Regions from separate parts of the Rhizobium brockwellii genome, predicted to be linked through region 2. Evidence: predicted binding sites of a transcription regulator. Region 2 holds the regulator's gene; each other region holds the start of a gene.
The links. The regulator PhoB, encoded in region 2, activates phosphate uptake and scavenging genes when phosphate is short. The targets are predictions, from matches to a motif close to TGTCATNNANCTGTCAT.
Positions count from the first base shown of each region.

Region 1: RLCC275e_RS22585 (DUF1045 domain-containing protein) is a predicted target of PhoB. The motif match lies at 3,763-3,779, and genes of this name have one in related genera.
Region 3: phnG (phosphonate C-P lyase system protein PhnG) is a predicted target of PhoB. The motif match lies at 4,436-4,452, and genes of this name have one in related genera.

Region 1 is NZ_CP053439.1:4,637,301-4,644,376, forward strand. Features, by position in the region: gene RLCC275e_RS22565 (DNA translocase FtsK) at 1-671, shown strand, start outside; gene RLCC275e_RS22570 (GrpB family protein) at 707-1,210, opposite strand; gene phnN (phosphonate metabolism protein/1,5-bisphosphokinase (PRPP-forming) PhnN) at 1,230-1,826, opposite strand; gene RLCC275e_RS22580 (alpha-D-ribose 1-methylphosphonate 5-triphosphate diphosphatase) at 1,823-2,962, opposite strand; gene RLCC275e_RS22585 (DUF1045 domain-containing protein) at 2,976-3,671, opposite strand; gene phnE (phosphonate ABC transporter, permease protein PhnE) at 3,812-5,155, opposite strand; gene phnE (phosphonate ABC transporter, permease protein PhnE) at 5,163-6,122, opposite strand; gene phnD (phosphonate ABC transporter substrate-binding protein) at 6,250-7,076, opposite strand, start outside.
Region 2 is NZ_CP053439.1:159,309-166,384, reverse strand. Features, by position in the region: gene argF (ornithine carbamoyltransferase) at 1-254, opposite strand, end outside; gene RLCC275e_RS00825 (aspartate aminotransferase family protein) at 297-1,496, opposite strand; gene RLCC275e_RS00820 (GcrA family cell cycle regulator) at 1,917-2,450, shown strand; gene phoB (phosphate regulon transcriptional regulator PhoB) at 2,697-3,380, opposite strand; gene phoU (phosphate signaling complex protein PhoU) at 3,514-4,227, opposite strand; gene pstB (phosphate ABC transporter ATP-binding protein PstB) at 4,272-5,087, opposite strand; gene pstA (phosphate ABC transporter permease PstA) at 5,104-6,426, opposite strand; gene pstC (phosphate ABC transporter permease subunit PstC) at 6,423-7,076, opposite strand, start outside.
Region 3 is NZ_CP053439.1:4,648,210-4,655,285, reverse strand. Features, by position in the region: gene RLCC275e_RS22665 (glucokinase) at 1-86, shown strand, start outside; gene RLCC275e_RS22660 (ABC transporter ATP-binding protein) at 237-2,024, shown strand; gene dapB (4-hydroxy-tetrahydrodipicolinate reductase) at 2,040-2,864, shown strand; gene RLCC275e_RS22650 (2,3-bisphosphoglycerate-dependent phosphoglycerate mutase) at 2,886-3,521, shown strand; gene phnF (phosphonate metabolism transcriptional regulator PhnF) at 3,560-4,297, opposite strand; gene phnG (phosphonate C-P lyase system protein PhnG) at 4,523-4,999, shown strand; gene phnH (phosphonate C-P lyase system protein PhnH) at 4,999-5,607, shown strand; gene RLCC275e_RS22630 (carbon-phosphorus lyase complex subunit) at 5,612-6,718, shown strand; gene RLCC275e_RS22625 (alpha-D-ribose 1-methylphosphonate 5-phosphate C-P-lyase PhnJ) at 6,715-7,076, shown strand, end outside.

The sequences.
Region 1 (7,076 bases), 360 kb from region 2:
ATATCGTCGTCATCGTCGACGAGATGGCCGATCTGATGATGGTCGCCGGCAAGGACATCGAGGGGGCAATCCAACGCCTCGCCCAGATGGCGCGCGCCGCCGGCATCCATCTGATCATGGCGACACAGCGACCGTCGGTCGACGTCATCACCGGCACGATCAAGGCGAACTTCCCGACCCGCATCTCCTTCCAGGTGACCTCGAAGATCGACAGCCGCACCATTCTCGGTGAACAGGGCGCCGAACAGCTGCTCGGTCAGGGGGATATGCTGCATATGCAAGGTGGCGGGCGGATTTCCCGTGTCCACGGCCCCTTCGTCTCGGATGTCGAGGTCGAAAAGGTCGTTGCCCATCTGAAGACCCAGGGCCGCCCGGAATATCTCGATACCGTCACCGCCGACGAGGAGGAAGAGACGGAAGAGGAAGAGGCCGGCGCCGTCTTCGACAAGAGCGCTATGGCCTCCGAGGATGGCAATGAGCTTTACGAACAGGCGGTGAAGGTCGTCATGCGCGACAAGAAATGCTCGACCTCCTATATCCAGCGCCGCCTCGGCATCGGCTACAATCGCGCCGCCTCATTGGTGGAACGCATGGAAAAGGAAGGCCTCGTCGGCCCGGCCAATCATGTCGGCAAGCGCGAGATCGTCTCGGGACGGGGCGACGGCGAGTAATCGCCGCCGGCCAGGGCGTCTGACGGATTCCTGTTTTACGTCTTCAAGGCAGCCAGCCGAACCGTCTCGCTGACAAAATCGGTCTTTCCGCCGGTATAAAAATCCCAATCGCCGTCTGCCTCCGCAGCCAGCCGGCCCTTCAGATCGGCATAGGCCTTGGCCCTCTCGGGGTGATCCCTGATATAATCGCGAAACAGAATGCGGTCCCGATGCGCGCGATTATTAGGCCCGCAAAGATAGAGCCTGAACCCATAACCTTCATGATCTCGGGTGAAGGCCCATCGTTGCTCTCCGGTATCGCCGTGGAAGACGAAATCGGCAGCGCGCACGATCTCGATCGCCGCCGGCAGGAAGGCGTCGGATATCATCACGGCAGCAAGGTCGATCTTCGGCTTGGCCGGCAGGCCAGGCACCGATGTACTGCCGATATGATCGATGGAAAGCAGGCGGTCACCGAGCAGGATCGAGACCTCGGTGCTGATCTCGGCAAACAGCCGCGGCCAGCAAGGATCGTAGTCGACCACCTTGATGGCGCGCATGCCCTTCCTCTCGATCTGTTCAGTGCGTCTTGGGCAGTAATCCGTTGAGGATCCCGATCATCTTCTGCTCGGCCTCTTCGAGCGAGCCGCTATTGTCGAGCTCCACCACGTCATATTCGCCGCGCACCGTCAGCGGTCCGCGGGCGAGCCGGGCCATGATATCCTCATGCGTTTCGCGTCCGCGTGCCTCCAGCCGGCCGGCGAGCACCTCGGGGCGGGCGGTGACATTGATGACCTTCAGGTGCGGGAAGGCGGCCTGGAACCGGTGAAGCGCCGAGCGTGAACCGTTGGCGACGACAATGTGACCTCGCGACAGCGCCACCGAAACCTCGGCCGGAATGCCGTATTTCAGGCCGTGCGCTTCCCACCAGACGGCGAAGGAGCCTGATTGCTCCATGGCGGCAAAACCTTCGAGGGAGACGGAAAGATGGTCTTCGCCGCCGGCGTCACGGTGACGGGTGATGACGCGGCGGACGAAATGCACATCGTCGCGGCCCTTGAAACGCCGGGCCGCGAGGTTCATCAGCGTGTCCTTGCCAGCACCGCTCGGTCCGACGACGACGACCATGATGCCGCGCTCGGCTCCGGCTCCGGGGTGGGGTTCGTGCGGCATCATGCGACACGGCGTCCTTGGCGCCAAACCGAGCGTGTCACCGGCACGCCATGCGAACGGTGGACGCGCACGAGATCGGCGCGCAGCCCCGTCGCGATCCGGCCGCGATCATCGAGGCTGACGGTACGGGCGGGCGTCGACGTCACCATGGCGATCGCCTTCGGCAGGCTGATGCTCTCTACCTCATCGGCGAGGATGAAGGGCGCATGCAGCAGGCTGAGCGGCACGTAGTCGGAGGAAAGCACGTCGAGCACGCCCATTTCGGCAAGGTCGCGGGCGGCTATGTTGCCGGAGTGGGATTTGCCGCGCACGATGTTCGGCGCGCCCATCAGCACGCTCATGCCATGTCCGTGCGACGCCCGGGCGGCGTCGAAGCTGGTCGGGAATTCGGCCAGGCGCACACCGTTGTCGATCGCCTCGTCGACATGGGAGAGCGTCGCGTCGTCATGGCTTGCCACGGTGATGCCGCGCTCGGCGCAGACCTTGGCGATGGCGTTGCGGTGCGGCGTCGAATTGCGCGCCGATTCTGCCTGGCGCTTGGCGACGAAACGGGCGAAGGCCTCGTCGCTCAGGCCCCGCTTCTTCTGGTAGTAGAAAATGTATTGATCCATCGTCTGGAACTGACGCTGGCCAGGCGCATGATCCATCAGCGAGACGAGCCGCACATGCCGGTCGTTTTCGAAATCGGCGAAATGTTCGAGCACGTTGTCGGCCGACACCTCGCAGCGCAAATGAAGCAGGTGCTCGGCACGCAGCCTGCCTTCCGTCTCTGCCGACTGGATGGCATCGGCCATCTCGCGCATCTCGCCATGTTCGAAGCCGCCGTCCTCGTCTGCCCCCATGCGCAGGCAGTCGAACACCGTGGTGATGCCTGAGGTGACGATCTGGGCGTCATGCGCCTGGATGGCGGCGGTCTTGTTCCAGCGAATGCCGGGGCGCGGCTGATAATGGCCTTCGAGATGATCGGTGTGCAGCTCAACGAGGCCGGGAATGACGTAGTCGCCTTCGAAATCTTCGCCGGCTACCGAGTTGCCCCCGGAGATGTCGGCGATCTTCCCGTCGCGGATGAGGATCGAGCCCGAGAGGATGTCGTCCTCGAGAACGATGCGGGCGTTGGAAAACACGGTCTCTTTGCTCATGTCGTCAGGTCTTTCAGCTTTTGGCGCCGGCAAGCGGTAGCCAGGAATGAACTTTGAATGGCGCGCCGCGCGTCTCCTCGATGAAGACGGCAAGGCCGGAAATCAAAAGCGGCCGGCCGGTGAAATCGGCAAAATGCTCGGTCAGGATCGCTTTCATCACCGCGGCGCGTGTCTCGGGCACCTGGCCGCTCAGCGTCATGTGAAAGCCGAAATCCTCCATGACGTAAGGATAACCCCAGCGCAGCAGATGAGCGCGCTGGCTGTCGCTGAGCTTCTCCGGATTGCGCCGCTCCATATCGGCCTCGGAAAGCGCTGCGCGGAACGGTTCGAACGACCTTACCACCTTCGCGGCGAAATCCTGAAGAGGTTGATGCAGTGAACCGGGAACGAGGGCAAAAAAACGGCCGAGCTGGCCGAGCACAAGCTCAGGAATCTCGAAGGCTTGGGTGCGCTGGGCAAAATCCTCGGCAACGGTCATGAGATCCTTCTCGGTGACCGAGGAGGCGAGCGAAAAGGGCGCCTTGATCGTGGCGTGAAAGCCGTAGCGGCGCGGGTCGGCGGTCAGCTCGAACTGCTCTGCCGCACCCAGTTGCGCATATTCCGGTGCCGGATAGGTCTCGCCGGTGAAAGCATTGCGGCCGAGCCAGAGCGAGGCCGCGCCGGTCAGGGGATCATCCTTCGGCGGCGAGAAATAGAGAGCGTAGCGCAAGGCTTTTATCCTGGAGATCGTCCAAACGGGGAGAGCACTGTGCAGTGATTTGGCGGCGAACCGCAAGCAGGCTCCCGGCTAAAAGATTTCCGTGACAGAATGATGATGGCGGCCGGGCCGCCGCGGCTTTGAGGGATCGATCAGTGGGCTTTCGTGCCCATCAGCCGGTGGCGCAACGCGTTCGAGGCGGTGTCGAAAATGAAGACGACGATCAGAATCAGGATGACCATGTAGGCGACGTTTTCCCAGTTGGCGTTGGTGCGCATGGCCTCCCACAGTTTCAGGCCAATGCCGCCGGCGCCGACGGCGCCGATAATGGTCGCGCCGCGTACGTTTGATTCCCATTGGTAGAGCGTCTGGCTGACGAAGATGGGAACGATCTGCGGCATAATGCCGTAACGATGCACGAGCACGGTCTGAGCGCCGGTTGATTTGATGCCTTCGCGCGGCTTGTTGTCGATATTCTCGAGGCCTTCGGAATAGAGTTTGCCGAGCGTGCCGGTCTCGGTGAGGAAGATCGCGCCGCTGCCGGCAAGCGGGCCGGGACCGAAAGCGCGCGTCAGGAATAGTGCCCAGATCAGCATATCGACCGAGCGCAGGAAATCGAAGAAGCGCTTCAGGATCTGGTTCAGCAGGCGATTCGGCGTGATGTTGCGCGCTGCCAGGAAGGCGAGCGGGAAGGCGGTAAGCGAACCGAGCAGTGTTCCGAGGAACGCCATGACGATCGTCTGGAAAAGCTTGGTCCAGACGTCGCCGTGCTGCCATTCGCTGTTGTTCCAGATGTCGTCGAAGGCGAGCGACAGGTTGGACTGGTCGGGCTTGATGCGCGGTCCGGAGACGATGAGGCTGACAACCTCGCCGACCGGCTTGTCGAAGAAGGACGATTGCGTGTCGAAGATGAAATTCGCCCAGCCGATGAAACGCTTGCGGATCTTCACCCGGTCGACGGATATGCTGACATTGCCGGCAAAGCCAAGATCGGCCAGCACGTTGTCGTCATAAACAGTCATCCAGCCGGGCACCGGTCCGACGACTTTGGGCGCACCGCTCGAAACGTCTACCGGGACGCTGATGCCATGCGCGGTGACGATCGTCTCGCTCTTCGAGACGGTGACGTTGCGGCTGGTGCCGCTGATCGAAACGGTGATGCTGCCATCCGGGTTGTTGACCAGCCAGTCCGGATGCGGATTGTCGCCGAGCGGCGAGAAGCGCGGATAACGGATGTCGATCGAGCCGTCACCCTCGATGCGGAATTCCGGCTGAACGTCGTAGCTCACCCATTGGCTGAGATAGATGCCGACGCGCTCCCAATGGGCCTCAGTGAAAAGTTTGGGCAGGTCGAAGAACCAGACGGCATAGAGGCTGTAGAGCAGCGTTGCGATGAGGATCATCAGTCCGCCGAAACGCTGGCGGAACGACCGGTGGAAATATTCCGGATAGCGCGTTTCTATCTCGTGCATGCGGTTTGCGTCGATCACCGTCATGGCGGCCTCAATGTTGCAGGAGGAAGGCGTGCTCGCCGACAAGGCGGCGGCGCAGCCATGCGGAGAACTGGTCGACGGCGACGATGGTCACGAACAGCAGCAGAACGAGCGCCACCGTCTTGGCGCCGAAGCCGCGCGAAATCGAAAGCTTCAGCTCCTCGCCGATGCCGCCGCCGCCGACGGCGCCGATGATGGTCGAGGCGCGCACGTTGATCTCAAGGCGCAGCAGCGCATAGGAGGTGAAATTCGGCAGCACCTGCGGCAGGGCGGCAAAACGGATGCGCTCCCACCAGTTGGCGCCGACGGCTTTCATGCCCTCATGCGGCTTCATGTCGATATTTTCGGCCACTTCGTAGAAGAGTTTGCCGAGCGCGCCGATCGTGTGCAGGGTGATGGCGATGATGGCGGCGACCGGCCCGATCGACAGGATCGCCGAAAACAGACCGGCAATGACGATTTCAGGGAAGGCGCGCAGGAATTCCATCAGCCGCTTGGTGACGATGCGCAGCGACCATGAATTCGTCAGGTTGCGCGCGGCAAAGAAGCTCAAAGGGACGGCAAAAACGAAGGCGATGATCGTCGAAATCAGCGCCACGTTTATGGTGACGATCATCAGCTCGAAATATTCGGGAATGTAGAAGGCGCCCCAGACGTAGACGCGGCCCTTGTCGAAATTGAATTCCTCGCCGCCCTTGTCGTTGACGCTCGCTATGTCGAACAGTGCGCGCCAGACGTCGTTCCACTCCTTGGGGATGAGCCAGCTCAGGAAGTCGAAGAGATGCGGCAGGCGGTCGAAGAAATGGCCGGCATTGCTCTCGTCGGCGAAGCGGACGGAGCTGACGAAAGCCGCAATCAGGATAACCAGGCCGAGGACGGTATAGAGGCGGCGCTTGGCGACCATCCGGTCCCAGGCGGTGCCGATCTCCTTGGTGCTCTGCATATGCGGCTGTGTATCGGCAATAGTCATCAACGCCTCGCCTACTGCATCATTCAAAGTGCTTCAGCGTCCTTTGCGGCTCTCGAAAAGACGTGCACCATTGTCGTCGCAAGATAAAGGGCGGCCGTTGCCGGCCGCCCTGTATTCAAAAAACCGATCAGCCGCCGATGGCTGCCTTACGGACGTCGACAACGGCGTTGTAGAAGTCGTGCTTGACCGGGGCGTAACCCTTGTAGTCGCCGCCTTCGATAGCTGCGAAGCACTTGTGATCCTTTTCCGGCAGAGCCGTGAAGAAGGCTGCAAGCTTCGTCTGCCACTCTTCGCCGAGAGCGTTGCGAACGACGAGCGGGCCGTTCGGGATCAGCGGCGAACGCCATACTTCGACCAGCTTGTTCGGATCGACGGCGCCCTTGTCGACTTCCTTGCGGAAGGTGCCGGAGGTGTAACCGTCCTTGAAGTCGCCGATGCCCGAGCTATCGTCGACGGCGATATCCACCTTGCCGTCATAGGCAGCGAGAAGGTTGTTCTCGTGGCCGCCGTTGAACTGGGTCGAGGCGAAGAACTTGTCGTTCGGTGCGCCGGTGTCCTTCGGGATCTGCGTCAGCGGAACGAGGTAGCCCGAGGTGGAATCCGGATCGGCGTAGCCGAGCTTCTTGCCCTTGGCGTCCTTGATGTTCTTGATGCCGGAGGACTTCAGGGCGAGGCCGATCGAATAATAACCCGTCGAGCCGTCCTTCTGCTGCGTCGTCAGGATCGGCGTGACAGCCTTCGGCTCCTTGATGTAGACGGCGGCGTAGCCGGAGGCGCCGAGTTCGGCGAAGTCGAGCGTGCCACCGAGCAGACCCTGGATCACGCCGTCATAGTCGGCGGCTGGGAAGAGCGAAACCTTCTCGAAGCCGAATTCCTGCTTCAGGTGGTCGGCAAGGCAGGCATAGTTGCGCAGGCGGTCGGTTTCGTTTTCACCACCAAGGATGCCGATGCGGA
Region 2 (7,076 bases):
TCGGCGCGGCCAAGCTGCATCTCGGTGCCGGAGAGGAACAGCGTTTCGCCGCCGAGCTGGCGCATGCCGACGTCGAAGGAGACGCGGGTGCGGGTCGACGGCTTCTCGAAGATCATCGCCAGCATCTTGCCGGCGAGCGGCTTGTCGCCCTGGCCTGCCTTGAAGGCCTGCTTGCGGGAAAGCGCATCGTTCATGATGGTTCTGAGATCGGCTGATGTGACTGCCGAAAGATCGAGGAAATGTTTAGGGCTCATATCGTCTTCTTACCTGTGCTGCGCCCGAAGGCGGCAATCTCTTCAAGCCGTCTTCTTGACCTTGGAGGCGCGAATGCTCTCGGCGGCGCGCTCGACGCGGGCAAGGCCCTCGCGGGCTTCCTCGGCGGTGACCACGAGCGGCGGAAGAAGGCGAATGACGTTGTCGCCGGCGGGTACGCCGAGCAGATGGGCGGCGCGGATCGCCTGCAGCAGTTCGGCTGAGGGAACGGCAGCCTTGATGCCGAGCAACAGCCCCTCGCCTCTGATATCCTCGATCACATCGGGGTAGCGATCCTTCAGCGAGGCGAGGCCCTGGCGGAAGACCAACGCGACATCGCGCACCTGCTGGAGGAAGCCATCGGCCAGGATGATGTCGAGCACGGCGCTGCCGACGGCCATGGCAAGCGGATTGCCGCCATAGGTCGAACCATGGGTGCCGGCCTTCATGCCGGAGGCGGCCTCTGATGTGGCAAGGCAGGCGCCGAGCGGGAAACCGCCGCCGATGCCCTTGGCGACCGCCATGATGTCGGGTGTGATGCCCGACCATTCATGGGCGAAGAGCTTGCCGGTGCGGCCGACGCCGGTCTGGACCTCGTCGAGGATCAACAGCAGATCGTTGTCGTCGCAGAGCTGGCGAAGCGCCTTCATGAACTCAGGCGTGGCAGGACGAACGCCGCCCTCGCCCTGCACCGGCTCGATGAGGATGGCGGACGTCGCCTCGGTGATCGCGGCGCGGACCGCTTCGATATCACCGAAAGGCACCTGATCGAAACCCGGCGCCTTGGGGCCGAAACCTTCGAGATATTTTTCCTGGCCGCCGGCGGCGATCGTCGCCAGCGTCCGTCCGTGGAAGGCGCCTTCGAAGGTGATGATATGGAAGCGCTCGGGATGGCCCTTGGAAAACTGATAGCGGCGGGCCGTCTTGATCGCGCATTCGAGCGCCTCGGCACCTGAGTTGGTGAAGAACACCTTGTCGGCGAAGGTGGCGTCGGTCAGGCGTTTAGCCAGACGCTCCTGTCCGGGGATCTCATAGATGTTCGACAGGTGCCAGACCTTGTCGGCCTGCTCCTTCAGCGCGCCGACCACATGCGGATTGCTGTGGCCGACGGAGGTGACGGCGACGCCGGCGCCGAAATCGAGATATCGCTCGCCAGTTTCGGTGATCAGCCATACGCCCTCGCCTCGCTCGAACCGCAGTGGGGCACGAGAATAGGTGTCATAAAGCGGCGCGGCTTCAGCCATGGCGCGATCTCCATCAAAGTTGCCGGGCAATGACTCCGGCTAAGGAAACCAGGCCCGAAAAATCAAAAATGCCGCCTTGCGGCGGCGAGTGGCACTATTTCCTTTTCGCGCTGCAATGTCAACAAAACGGCGCCCTTAGCGTATGCAGCACAGGTGTACAGCGGCATTTTCAGTCTTCAACAGGCATTATTGCAGAAATGCCACGCAGGGACAGCAAGTTGGGGAAAACTACGAATTCGATTCATCCGGATTCATGCGACTCTTGTCACGGAGTCAGGCTCACACTAGGTTAAAGATCAATTACTAGACTGCATGCGGCGGAACTAGTCACCAAAATTGATCAAGCGTTTCTTGTTTCGGAGCTCCCGGGACAACGGTGAGGGATTCTGCCATCACCAACGCAAAAGGTGGAGACAGGGCATGAACTGGACAGACGAGCGGGTCGAGAAACTCAAGAAGCTTTGGGCCGAAGGACTGAGCGCCAGCCAGATCGCGGCACAACTTGGCGGTGTCAGCCGAAACGCGGTCATCGGTAAAGTGCACCGGCTGTGCCTTCCCGGCCGTGCCAAGGCCGGCGGCACCAACACCGCGGCGCGAACGCCGAAGCGCAATACATCGGCGCCGCGCGCGCCGAACTTCGCCTCTCGGATCACCACCCGCACCGTCACCCGCCAGCAGGGCGCGACGATGCTGAAGGAAGAGATCGAGATCGAAACGATCGAGGAAATGGAATACGTGCCGAGAGGCAATGTGGTGGTGCCGATTTCGCGCCGCCTCGGCCTGACGGAACTGACCGAGCGCACCTGCAAGTGGCCGGTCGGCGATCCGCTGAAGGACGACTTCCATTTCTGCGGCTGCGAATCCCCCGACAATTCGCCCTATTGCAGCTATCACCAGAAGCTTGCCTACCAGCCGGTCAACGAACGCCGCCGGGCAGCCGCGCGGGCCAGCTGAGGGGGCTGACCATCGTTAGAATGCAGAAAACGGGCCGAGTGGCCCGTTTTTTTATGCGCGGATGGAAGCTCAGGTTTCCCTCCGTCATGCTCGGCCTTGTGCCGAGCATCTGATCACCTCAACCACTTGAGAGAAAAAACTTTATTTTCAAATGCTTAATTTGGCGTGCGCAGATCCTCGGCACAAGGCCGAGGATGACGTCGCGGGTTTTGCCGGGGCTTTGCCAGCAGGCTCAGATGAAAGCCCTCAGGCTTCCATCGAATAACCGGCGCCGCGGACGGTGCGGATGACGTCCTGCATGTTGGAGAAATTCAGCGCCTTGCGCAGGCGGCCGACATGGACGTCGACGGTGCGCTCGTCGACATAGATATCGTGGCCCCAGACACCATCCAACAGCTGTGAGCGGGAGAAGACCCGGCCCGGCGACGACATCAGGAATTCCAGCAGGCGGAATTCGGTGGGGCCGAGGCGGACTTCGCGGGTCTTGCGATGGACGCGATGGGTCTCACGGTCGAGCTCGATGTCACCGCATTTCAGCACCGTCGACAGCACCTCGGGACGGGCGCGACGCAGCATCGCCTTGACGCGGGCAACGAGCTCGGGGGTCGAGAAGGGCTTGACGACATAATCGTCGGCGCCCGTCGACAATCCGCGGACACGCTCGCTCTCTTCGCCGCGCGCCGTCAGCATGATGATCGGCAGACGCTCGGTCTCCGGCCGCATGCGCAGGCGCCGGCAGAGCTCGATGCCGGAGACGCCGGGCAGCATCCAATCAAGGATGAGAAGATCGGGCGTGCGCTCCTGAAGCCGCATTTCGGCTTCGTCGCCACGAAGGATGGTATCGACCTCGAAGCCTTCCGCTTCGAGATTGTAGCGAAGAAGCACGCTGAGGGCTTCCTCGTCTTCAACAACTGCAACTCTCGGGATCATGCGTGTCGGTCTCCTCGCGCATGATCCTTAAACCAGGGTGATTTAAGCAATGCATCCTGCGCAAATTCAGAAATTGGCTGCGACCTCTTGCGCGCCCGGATGGGCGCGCACGCAAGCGGCGGGGTGTAGGCGGTTATTCGGTGACCGCGCCGACGGTGTTGGCGCTGTCGTCCTTCGGACGGTCGCCTTCCGGCTGCGCGCCTGTCGTCATGTAAAAGATCGTCTCGGCGATGTTGGTGGCGTGGTCGCCGATGCGCTCGATGTTCTTGGCGCAGAAGAGAAGATGCGTGCAGCTGGTGATGTTGCGCGGATCTTCCATCATGTAGGTCAGGAGCTCGCGGAACAGCGAGGTGTACATCGCGTCGATCTCGTTGTCGCGTTCGCGGATCGCATTCGCCTTGTCGGCGGAACGATTGGTGTAGACGTCGAGCACTTCCTTGAGCTGGACGAGCGCCAGCTCGGACAGATGCTCGAGGCCGCGGGCGAGCTTGCGGGGAACGCCGGTGCTTTGGACGGCGATGACGCGCTTGGCAGTGTTCTTGCCGAGGTCGCCGACACGTTCGAGATCGGCGGCGATGCGGATCGAACCCATGATTTCGCGCAGGTCCGCGGCCATCGGCTGGCGGCGGGCGATGGTGACGATCGCCTTGTCGCCGATTTCGCGTTCGGCGTGATCGAGGATCACATCGTCGGAGATGACCTTCTGCGCCAGCGCGGTATCGCCGTTGACGAGCGCCCGCACGGCTTCGGCGACCATCTGCTCGGCCAGGCCGCCCATTTCGGAAATCCGCCTGGACAGGAACTTCAGATCATCATCATAGGCAGAATAAATATGTGTCGATGCCATGGGGCTTTATCCTCGAATAACGGAAAGGCTTGGTGACGCCAAAATCAGCCGAAGCGACCCATGATGTAGTCCTGGGTGCGCGGATCGTCGGGATTGGTGAACATCTTGTCGGTGTCGTTCTCCTCGACGAGATTGCCGAGGTGGAACATGGCGGTGCGCTGCGAAACACGCGCGGCCTGCTGCATGGAGTGGGTGACGATGACGATCGTGTAGTTCTCGCGCAGCTCGTGGATCAGCTCCTCGACCTTGGCGGTGGCGATCGGGTCGAGCGCCGAGCAGGGCTCGTCCATCAGGATCACTTCCGGGCTGACGGCGACGGCACGCGCAATGCAGAGGCGCTGCTGCTGACCGCCCGACAGGCCGGTGCCGGACTCGTGCACGCGGTCCTTGACCTCGTTCCAGAGGCCGGCGCGCTGCAGGCTGGTCTCGACGATCTGGTCGAGATCGGCCTTCGACTTGGCGAGGCCATGGATGCGCGGGCCGTAGGAGACGTTTTCGTAGATCGTCTTCGGGAACGGGTTCGGCTTCTGGAAGACCATGCCGACGCGGGCGCGAAGTTCGACGACGTCGATATCGGGATCATAGATATCGTCGGTGTCGAGCGTGATCTTGCCGGTGACGCGGCAGCCGTCGATCGTGTCGTTCATGCGGTTGAGGCTGCGCAGGAAGGTCGACTTGCCGCAGCCGGACGGGCCGATCAGGGCGGTTACGGTGTTTTCGCGGATGTTCAGGTTCACATCGAATAGCGCGCGCTTTTCGCCGTAGTAAACCGAGACATCCTTTCCGATCATCTTATACGGGACGTTGCTCATCTTGTGATCCAGCGCCTTTTCAACTGCAGCTTCCGTCAACATGTTCATGATCTTGTAACTCCGTTTACCAGCGGCGCTCGAAGCGACGACGCAAGAGGATGGCGCCCATGTTCATGACGATCAGGAACAGGAGCAGGACGATGATGGCACCCGAAGTACGCTCAACGAAGGCACGTTCGGCCTCGTTGGCCCACATATAGACCTGTACGGGCAGAGCCGTCGAGGGATCGAGCGGTGTCGTCGGCGCGTTGGCGACGAAGGCGACCATGCCGATCAGAAGCAGCGGCGCGGTTTCGCCGAGCGCATGCGCCAGGCCGATGATCGTGCCGGTGAGGATGCCGGGCATGGCGAGCGGCAGAACATGGTGGAACACCATCTGCATCTTCGAAGCGCCGAGGCCGAGGGCCGCGGCGCGGATCGACGGCGGCACGGCGCGAAGGGCGGCGCGCGTCGCGATGATGATCGTCGGCAGGGTCATCAGCGTCAGCACCAGGCCGCCGACCAGCGAGGCCGAGCGCGGCAGGCCGATGAAGTTGATGAAGACGGAAAGACCGAGCAGACCGTAGACGATCGAGGGGACCGCGGCGAGGTTGTTGATGTTGACCTCGATCAGGTCCGTCAGCTTGTTCTTCGGCGCAAACTCCTCGAGATAGATCGAGGCGGCGACGCCGATCGGCAGCGCCAGCACGAGCACGATCAGCATCAGGTAGAGCGAGCCGATCAGGGCGACGCCCAGGCCCGCGGCCTCCGGGCGGCTGGAATTGCCGTTGACGAAGAGGCCGGTGTTGAACTGCTTGTGGAGAGCGCCACTCGCCTTCAGCTCGTTCATCCAGCCAACCTGCTTGTCGTTGACCTTGCGGTTCTTCTCATCGACCGACAGATCGATCTGGCCCTTGTTGGCGCTGTCGACATTGGCGTCGGCAAGCACCGTGACATTGACCGTCTTGCCGATGATCGACGGATCGGCGACGACCATGTCGCGCAGCTGAACCGGCGCACCCTTGGAGAGCATGGCGGATGCATCGCGCACATCGGGACGGCTCGCGGCATTGACGTTCAGCTGCTTGACGATCGCGTCGCGCAGGAGAACCGGATAGTTGGCGGCGATCAACACCGAAGGGTCGGTCGCACGCTTGTTGTTCGGGTCGATCGTCTTCTCGGAGAATTCGATCGGCAGGGTGATCGCCGTCTGCTGGAAGGCGGTATAACCTTTGCCGATCACCGTCCACAGCAGGATGAAGAGGAAGACGAGACCGAAGGTGATGGCGGCGATGCCATAGGCCTGGAACCGGCGCTCGGCGGCATAGCGGCGCTTGATGCCGATATCGCGGCGCACTGGCGCCTTGGAAACGGTGACGCCTGATGTGGGAGAAACAATATCCGTCATTCGTACTGCTCCCGGTATTTGCGCACGATGTAGAGCGCATAGATATTGAGGCAAAGCGTGATGCAGAACAGGGTGATGCCAAGGGCAAAGGCAACCAGCGTCTGCGGCGAGGTGAACTCAAGGTCGCCGGTCAGCTGGTTGACGATCTTGACGGTCACCGTCGTCATCGGCTCGAAGGGGTTGATCTGGATGCGGGCGGCGACACCGGCGGCCAGCACGACGATCATGGTTTCACCGATGGCGCGCGAGGCCGTCATCAGCAATGCGCCGACAATGCCGGGAAGAGCGGCCGGCAAAACCACTTTCTTGATGGTTTCGGAGCGTGTGGCACCAAGACCGAGCGAACCGTCGCGCAAGGTCCGCGGCACGGCGGTGATGATGTCGTCCGACAGCGAGGAGACGTAAGGGATCAGCATGATGCCCATGACGATGCCGGCCGTCAGAACGCTCTGCGCCTGGATGAAGTTGCTGTAGTTGCCGGACAGAAGGCCGCTGATCTGGGCTGAGAAATCGCGCAGGAACGGGCCGACGGTGACGAGCGCGAAGAAGCCGTAGACGATCGTCGGAATGCCGGCGAGCACTTCGAGGAGCGGTTTGGCGACGCCGCGCAGCTTCGGCGAGGCGTATTCGGCCATGTAGATGGCGGCAAA
Region 3 (7,076 bases), 350 kb from region 2:
TGGCAGCGCTCGCTGGGCTTTCCTCCTATGCGCGCATGCCGGCGAATTTCGGCGTCTCGACCGAGGGCCGCCGCTGGCGCCGTTAGGCCCGGCACGCAAAGCAAATAGAGCGTCCTTGGCGCGTCCTATCCGGGCGCGCGGCGCTCTAGCCAAACCGGTCCCAACTCTTTATAGACCCCGGCAAATGTGCGCGTCGCCTTCGCGGGGCGCTTGGTCCGAGACAGGAAACCTCATTTTTGGAAGCGGCGGAAAGCAGAACGCAGAGCGTCAGCAGCGATACCGTAACCGGCATCCTGAAGCGCATCATCGCTGAAAACGGCCGCGACCATCTGTGGGGCTATGTCTTTGCGATCGCCTGCCTCATCGTGGTGGCGCTTTCGACGGCGTTCACCGCCTGGATCATGCGAGCGATCATCGACGAGGCCTTCGCCAATCGGCGTGCCGACGTCGTCTGGATCATCTGTCTTTCGATCTTCATCGCCTTCGTGCTGCGCGGTTTTGCGAGCTACGGTCAGGCGGTGGCGCTGTCCAAGGTCGGCAACGATATCGTCGCCCGCTACCAGCGCCGGCTCTATGCGCATCTGATGACGCTTTCGGTCGGCTTCTTCAGCGAGGCGCGCTCTGCACATATCGCCGCGCAGGTGAGCCAGAATGTCAGCGGCATCCGCGACGTGCTCAACCTGACGATCACCTCGACAGTGCGCGACCTGCTGACCTTCGTTTCTCTGCTCGCCGTGATGATCCTCCAGGATCCGCTGCTCAGCCTTGCCGTGTTCATCATGGCCCCGCCGCTGCTTTATGCGCTGCGTTATGTTTCCAAGCGGCTGCGCTCGGCGACGCGCGAGGCCGTGCATCTGAACAGCCACGTTCTCGGCGCCATGCAGGAAACGATCCAGGGTATCGCCATCGTGAAAGCCTTCACGATGGAAGAAGAACTGGAAGGCAAGGTCAACAAGCTCATCAAGGGCGCCGAAAGCCGGGCGAACCGGATTGCCCGGCTTTCCGAACGCACCTCTCCTCTGACGGAGAGTTTCGCGGGCTTTGCCGTCGCCAGCGTGCTTGCCTATGCCGCCTACCGCTCGATCTACTACAATGTGCCGCCCGGCGCCTTCTTCTCCTTCGTCACCGCGCTGCTGCTTGCCTATGACCCGGCCCGACGGCTTGCCCGCCTGCAGGTGCAGATGGAGCGTGCCGTCGTCAATGCGCGGATGATCTACGAGTTGCTCGACATGGAACCGCGCCAGCGGGACCTGCCGGATGCCCGGCCGCTGACGGTGACGCAGGCAAGGATCGAATTCCGCAATGTTTCCTTCGCCTACGGCAATGAGAGCGTGCTCAGCGGCGTCAGTTTCACCGCCGAGGGCGGCGCGACGACGGCGCTGGTCGGCCCGTCGGGCGCCGGCAAATCCACCGTCATCAGCCTCATTCCGCGCTTCTACGACCCGCGCGAAGGCGAAATCCTGATCGACGGGCAGGACATCGCCCACATCACCAAGAAGTCGCTGCGCCAGCAGCTCGCCTATGTATCGCAGCAGCCCTATCTGTTCGAGGGCACGATCCGCGACAATATCCGCTATGGCCGGCCGGAAGCGACCGATGCCGAGGTGGAAGAAGCGGCGCGGCTTGCCTACGCGCATGACTTCATCTCAGCACAGCCGCAGGGTTACGAGACGGCGGTCGGCGAAAACGGCGTGACGCTTTCCGGCGGCCAGCGCCAGCGGCTGTCGATCGCACGCGCCCTGGTGCGCAATGCGCCGATCCTGCTTCTCGACGAGGCGACCTCGGCCCTCGACACCGAATCCGAAGCAGCCGTGCAGAAGGCGCTCGACGAAGCGATGAGCGGACGCACCGTCGTCGTCATCGCCCATCGGCTGTCGACCGTGGTGCGCGCCGACAAGATCGTCGTCATGCAGCAGGGTCGCGTCGTCGAGGAAGGCAACCACGAGACGCTTGCGAAGGTCAGCGACGGTCTTTACGCTCGCCTCAACAACCTGCAGAGGCCTTCGGCCTCCGATTCAAACTGACCTGGCGAGACTGACATGAGCGATGCTGCGATGAAACTGGTGGTGGTTGGCGCAGCAGGACGCATGGGGCAGACGCTGATCCGGCTCATCCATTCGATCGATGGCGTGACGCTGCATGCCGCGGTCGAGCGTGCCGGCTCGCCCTTCGTCGGCAAGGATGCCGGCGAGATCGCCGGTCTCGGCCCGATCGGTGTCGTTATCGTCGACGATCCGCTCAACGCTTTTCTCGATGCCGAAGGCGTGCTCGACTTCACCTCGCCCGCTGCAACAGTAGAATTCTCAGGCCTCGCCGCGCAGGCCCGCATCGTCCATGTCATCGGCACGACGGGCTGTTTACCCGACGACAATGCCAAGATCGCCGCGGCGGCCCGCCATGCCCGCATCGTCAAGTCGGGCAATATGAGCCTCGGGGTCAATCTGCTCAGCGTGCTCGCAGAGCAGGCAGCGCGTGCGCTCGATCCTGATGACTGGGATATCGAGATCCTGGAAATGCACCACAAGCACAAGGTAGATGCGCCTTCCGGCACCGCCCTTCTCTTCGGTGAGGCCGCGGCAAAGGGGCGCAGCATCGATCTGGCCTCGAAGTCGGTCCGGGTGCGCGACGGCCATACCGGCGCCCGCGAAGCGGGCACGATCGGCTTTGCGACGCTGCGCGGCGGCTCCGTCATCGGCGAGCATTCCGTGCTTTTTGCCGGCGAAGGTGAAATTGTCACCCTATCGCACAGTGCGGCCGACCGCTCGATCTTCGCGCGCGGCGCCATCAAAGCGGCCCTTTGGGCACGCGACAAGAAGCCGGGTCTCTATTCCATGCTCGACGTGCTCGGGCTTTCTTCCTCATAACGATACTACGGAGGCATATTCATGAGCGGTACCCTCGTCCTCGTTCGCCACGGCCAGAGTGACTGGAACCTGAAGAATCTCTTCACCGGCTGGAAGGATCCCGATCTGACCGAGCTCGGCGTCCAGGAAGCTAATGCAGGCGGGGCTGCGCTCGCCGAATACGGGATTAAATTCGACGTCGCCTATACCTCGGTGCTGGTGCGCGCGCAGCACACGCTGAAGCTCATCCTCGACAAGGTCGGCCAGCCCGATCTCCAGACGATCCGAGACCAGGCGCTGAACGAGCGCGACTACGGCGACCTCTCCGGCCTCAACAAGGATGATGCACGCGCCAAGTGGGGCGAGGAACAGGTGCATATCTGGCGCCGTTCCTATGACGTGCCGCCTCCCGGCGGTGAAAGCCTGCGCGACACCGGCGCCCGCGTCTGGCCCTACTACCTCACCGAAATCCTGCCGCGCGTGCTCAGAGGCGAAAAGGTGCTGGTTGCCGCACACGGCAATTCGCTGCGCTCGCTGGTGATGGTGCTCGACAAGCTGAGCAAAGAAGGCGTGCTCGCCCTCAATCTCGCCACCGGCGTGCCCATGGTCTACACGCTGAAGGCGGATTCCACCGTCGCTTCCAAGGAAGTGCTCGGCGACATGTCCAGCGCACATTGATCTCAGCTGATCTTTCCCCGCTTCGGCGGGGAAGGCATTCAGTTCTCGATGGTGAACTGCACCCGGTCGGCCGCGAAGCGGCTGATCGAATATTGCACCGGCACACCCTCAAGATCGGTATTCATCGCCTTGGCGATCAGAAGGATGGCGCCAGGGGTGAGTTCGAGGTCGGCCATATCGGCAGCACTCGCATGGGCGGCTGTCACCTCGGTCGTGGCGCGGACATAATCCGACAGGCCGAGTTCGGCAAAAGCCTTGGTGATCGATTCCGCCGTCCGGTAGGCCTCACCGATACCGGCAAAGCGCTTGGCGGGAAACCAGCTCGTCGCCCTTGAAACCGGGCGCTTGTCTGCCTGGCGCAATGTTTCCAGGCGGATCACGTGTTCTCCCGGCTTCAGACCCAGCCAGCGGGCGATCTCGGCACTCGCTTCCTCCCTCGCCTCATCGAGCAGAAGGCCGCGCATTTCACGCGCCTGATCGCCAATGCCGGCGGTGAATCGCGTGCGCCGCGTGATCGGGAAATTCAGCCGCTCCTTGCGCTCGATCAGCGTGCCGCGACCTTGTACCGCACGGACGATACCCTCCTGCGCCAGCGCCGCCAGCGCACTGCGCACCGTATGCCGGTTGACGCCGAATTGCAGCGCCAGCACGGTTTCCGGTGGTACCATTCCCGTTTCGTCATAGGTTCCGCTGCTGATCGCCTCGCGAATCCGATCAGCGATCTGGCGCCAGAGCGCCACGCCGGTTTGCCTTTGCACCTGCTTCAATCCCGCCATTCCACCCCTGCCCGCTATTTCACGCCTTCTGCATAATTCGATCCATAAATCGATTCCGATTTATGGATCGAATTATGCAGCAATTCAAAGTGCTACAGCGTCCTTTGCGCGTCTGAAAAGACGCGCGGCGCTGTAGGATGTCACACGCTTGTCACGACATCGATTTAGAGCTAAGTGTATCTTGTATGGTTGTCTATATCAATAGACATTTAAAGGGAAGCGGCGATGATATCAGCGGACAGCAAAGACGCCGCGTCACAGACGGCATCCGGGCGCAAACGCGCCGCCGATCTGCTGGCGCGTGCGGAGCGCAGCGAACTCTCGGCAGTCTTCGATGCGCTGCCGCAAAAGCCTGTGGCCCATCAGGTGCGCGGACCGGAGACCGGGCTGGTGATGGTGCGCGGACGCATCGGCGGCGGCGGCGCTCCCTTCAATCTCGGTGAAGTGACCGTGACGCGGGCGACGGTCCGGCTCGACACCGGCTCGGTCGGCCATGCACAGGCGCTCGGCACCGACCGCGAGAAGGCCAGGCTTGCGGCGATCTTCGACGCGCTCTGGCAGGAGGAGGCGACGAAGGACTTCGTCGAACAGGCCCTGCTTTCACCGATCGCTGAGCGGATCGCCGATGCCGAACGCCGCAAAGCGGACGAGACGGCGGCAACCCGCGTCGATTTCTTCACCATGGTACGGGGAGACAACTGATGGGCCTGAAGACAGAAGCTCTGACCGGCGGTTTTGCCGAGCCCGTCTTTCATGCCCAAAGCGTCTTCAAGATGCTGATGGACGGCATGGCCCGCCCCGGCACGATCCAGACCGTTCAGCCCGATGTCGCTCCGCCAGCACCGCTTGGCATCGCCGCCGGCACGATCGCGCTGACGCTTTGCGACCACGACACACCCGTATGGCTTTCCCAGGGACTGGCGAAATCCGCTGTGCCGGAGTGGCTCGGCTTCCACACCGGCGCGCCGTTGACCAGCGAAAAGGCCGAGGCGCGTTTTGCCTTCACCGAGGCCGGCACCGCACTTTCCTCCTTCGGCCTCTTTGCATCAGGCACGCAGGAATATCCCGACCGCTCGACGACGCTCATCATCGAACTTGCCGAACTCGAGGGCGGCCGCAGGCTGGCGCTGATGGGCCCAGGCATCCAGAGCGTGACGGAGATGGCGCCTATCGGCCTGCCGGAAACCTTCATGCGGCTCTGGACCGAGAACCGTGCGCTCTTTCCGCGCGGCGTCGACATCGCGCTGACGGCGGGCAAACGTTTCCTCTGCCTGCCGCGCACCACCAAGATCACAGCAACGGAGATCTGAGCTCATGTATGTTGCCGTCAAGGGTGGCGAGACTGCCATCGCCAATGCCCACCGCCTGCTCGCCGACCGCCGCCGCGGCGACCGTTCGCTGCCGGCGATCGGCATCGAACAGATCGTGGCGCAGCTGGCGCTCGCCGTCGACCGCGTCATGGCCGAGGCCTCGCTTTTCGACCGCACGCTCGCAGCCCTCGCCATCCGCCAATCGCGCGGCGACATGATCGAGGCGATCTTCCTGCTGCGCGCCTACCGCACGACGCTGCCGCGTTTCGGCTATTCGAAGCCGCTCGACACGGCTGATATGACGATCGAACGCCGCATCTCGGCGACCTACAAGGATCTGCCGGGCGGCCAGCTTCTTGGGCCCACCTTCGACTATACCCACCGCCTGCTCGATCCCTCGCTGCTTTCGGACGAGGCGGTCGAGACGCCCGCTCAGCGCGCCGCCGAGACCGGCCGCGTCATGCGCGTCTCGGAAATCCTCGGCGAGGAAGGCCTGATCGAGGCCGACGGCGACATGCCGGAAGATCACGAGATCGGCGACCTGACCCGCGAGCCCATGGAATTCCCGATGACCCGGGATCTGCGCCTGCAGGCGCTTGCCCGCGGCGACGAGGGCTTCCTGCTGGCGCTCGGTTATTCCACCCAGCGCGGCTACGGCCGCAACCACCCCTTCACAGGTGAAATCCGCATCGGCGACGTCGAGGTAGAATTCGACGTGCCGGAACTCGGTTTCGCCGTCTCGCTCGGCACGATCCAGATCACCGAATGCCAGATGGTCAACCAATTCAAGGGTTCGGCCAAGGCGCCGCCGCAATTCACACGCGGCTACGGCCTGGTCTTCGGCCAGAGCGAGCGCAAGGCGATGGCGATGTCGCTGGTCGACCGGGCGCTTCGCGCCGAAGAGCTCGGCGAGGATATTACCGCACCGGCACAGGATGAGGAATTCGTCATCTCGCATTCCGACAACGTCCAGGCGACGGGCTTCGTCGAGCACCTGAAGCTTCCGCATTATGTGGATTTCCAGGCCGAACTCGATCTCGTCCGCCGCATGCGCCGCGAATTCGAAGCCGCCCGCAACGGTGGCGAAGACATGAAGGAAGCCGCCGAATGACCGATCTGGCCAGCTACAACTTCGCCTATCTCGACGAACAGACCAAGCGGATGATCCGCCGCGCCATCCTGAAGGCGATCGCCATTCCGGGTTACCAGGTGCCCTTCGCCTCGCGCGAAATGCCGATGCCCTATGGCTGGGGCACCGGCGGCGTGCAGGTGACGGCCTCGATCATCGGACCGGACGACGTGCTGAAGGTCATCGACCAGGGCGCCGACGACACGACCAACGCCGTTTCCATCCGCGCCTTCTTCCAGAAGGTCGCCAATGTCGCGGTGACGACGCACACCAAGGATGCGACGATCATCCAGACACGCCACCGCATTCCCGAAGAAAAGCTCGGGGTCGGGCAGGTGCT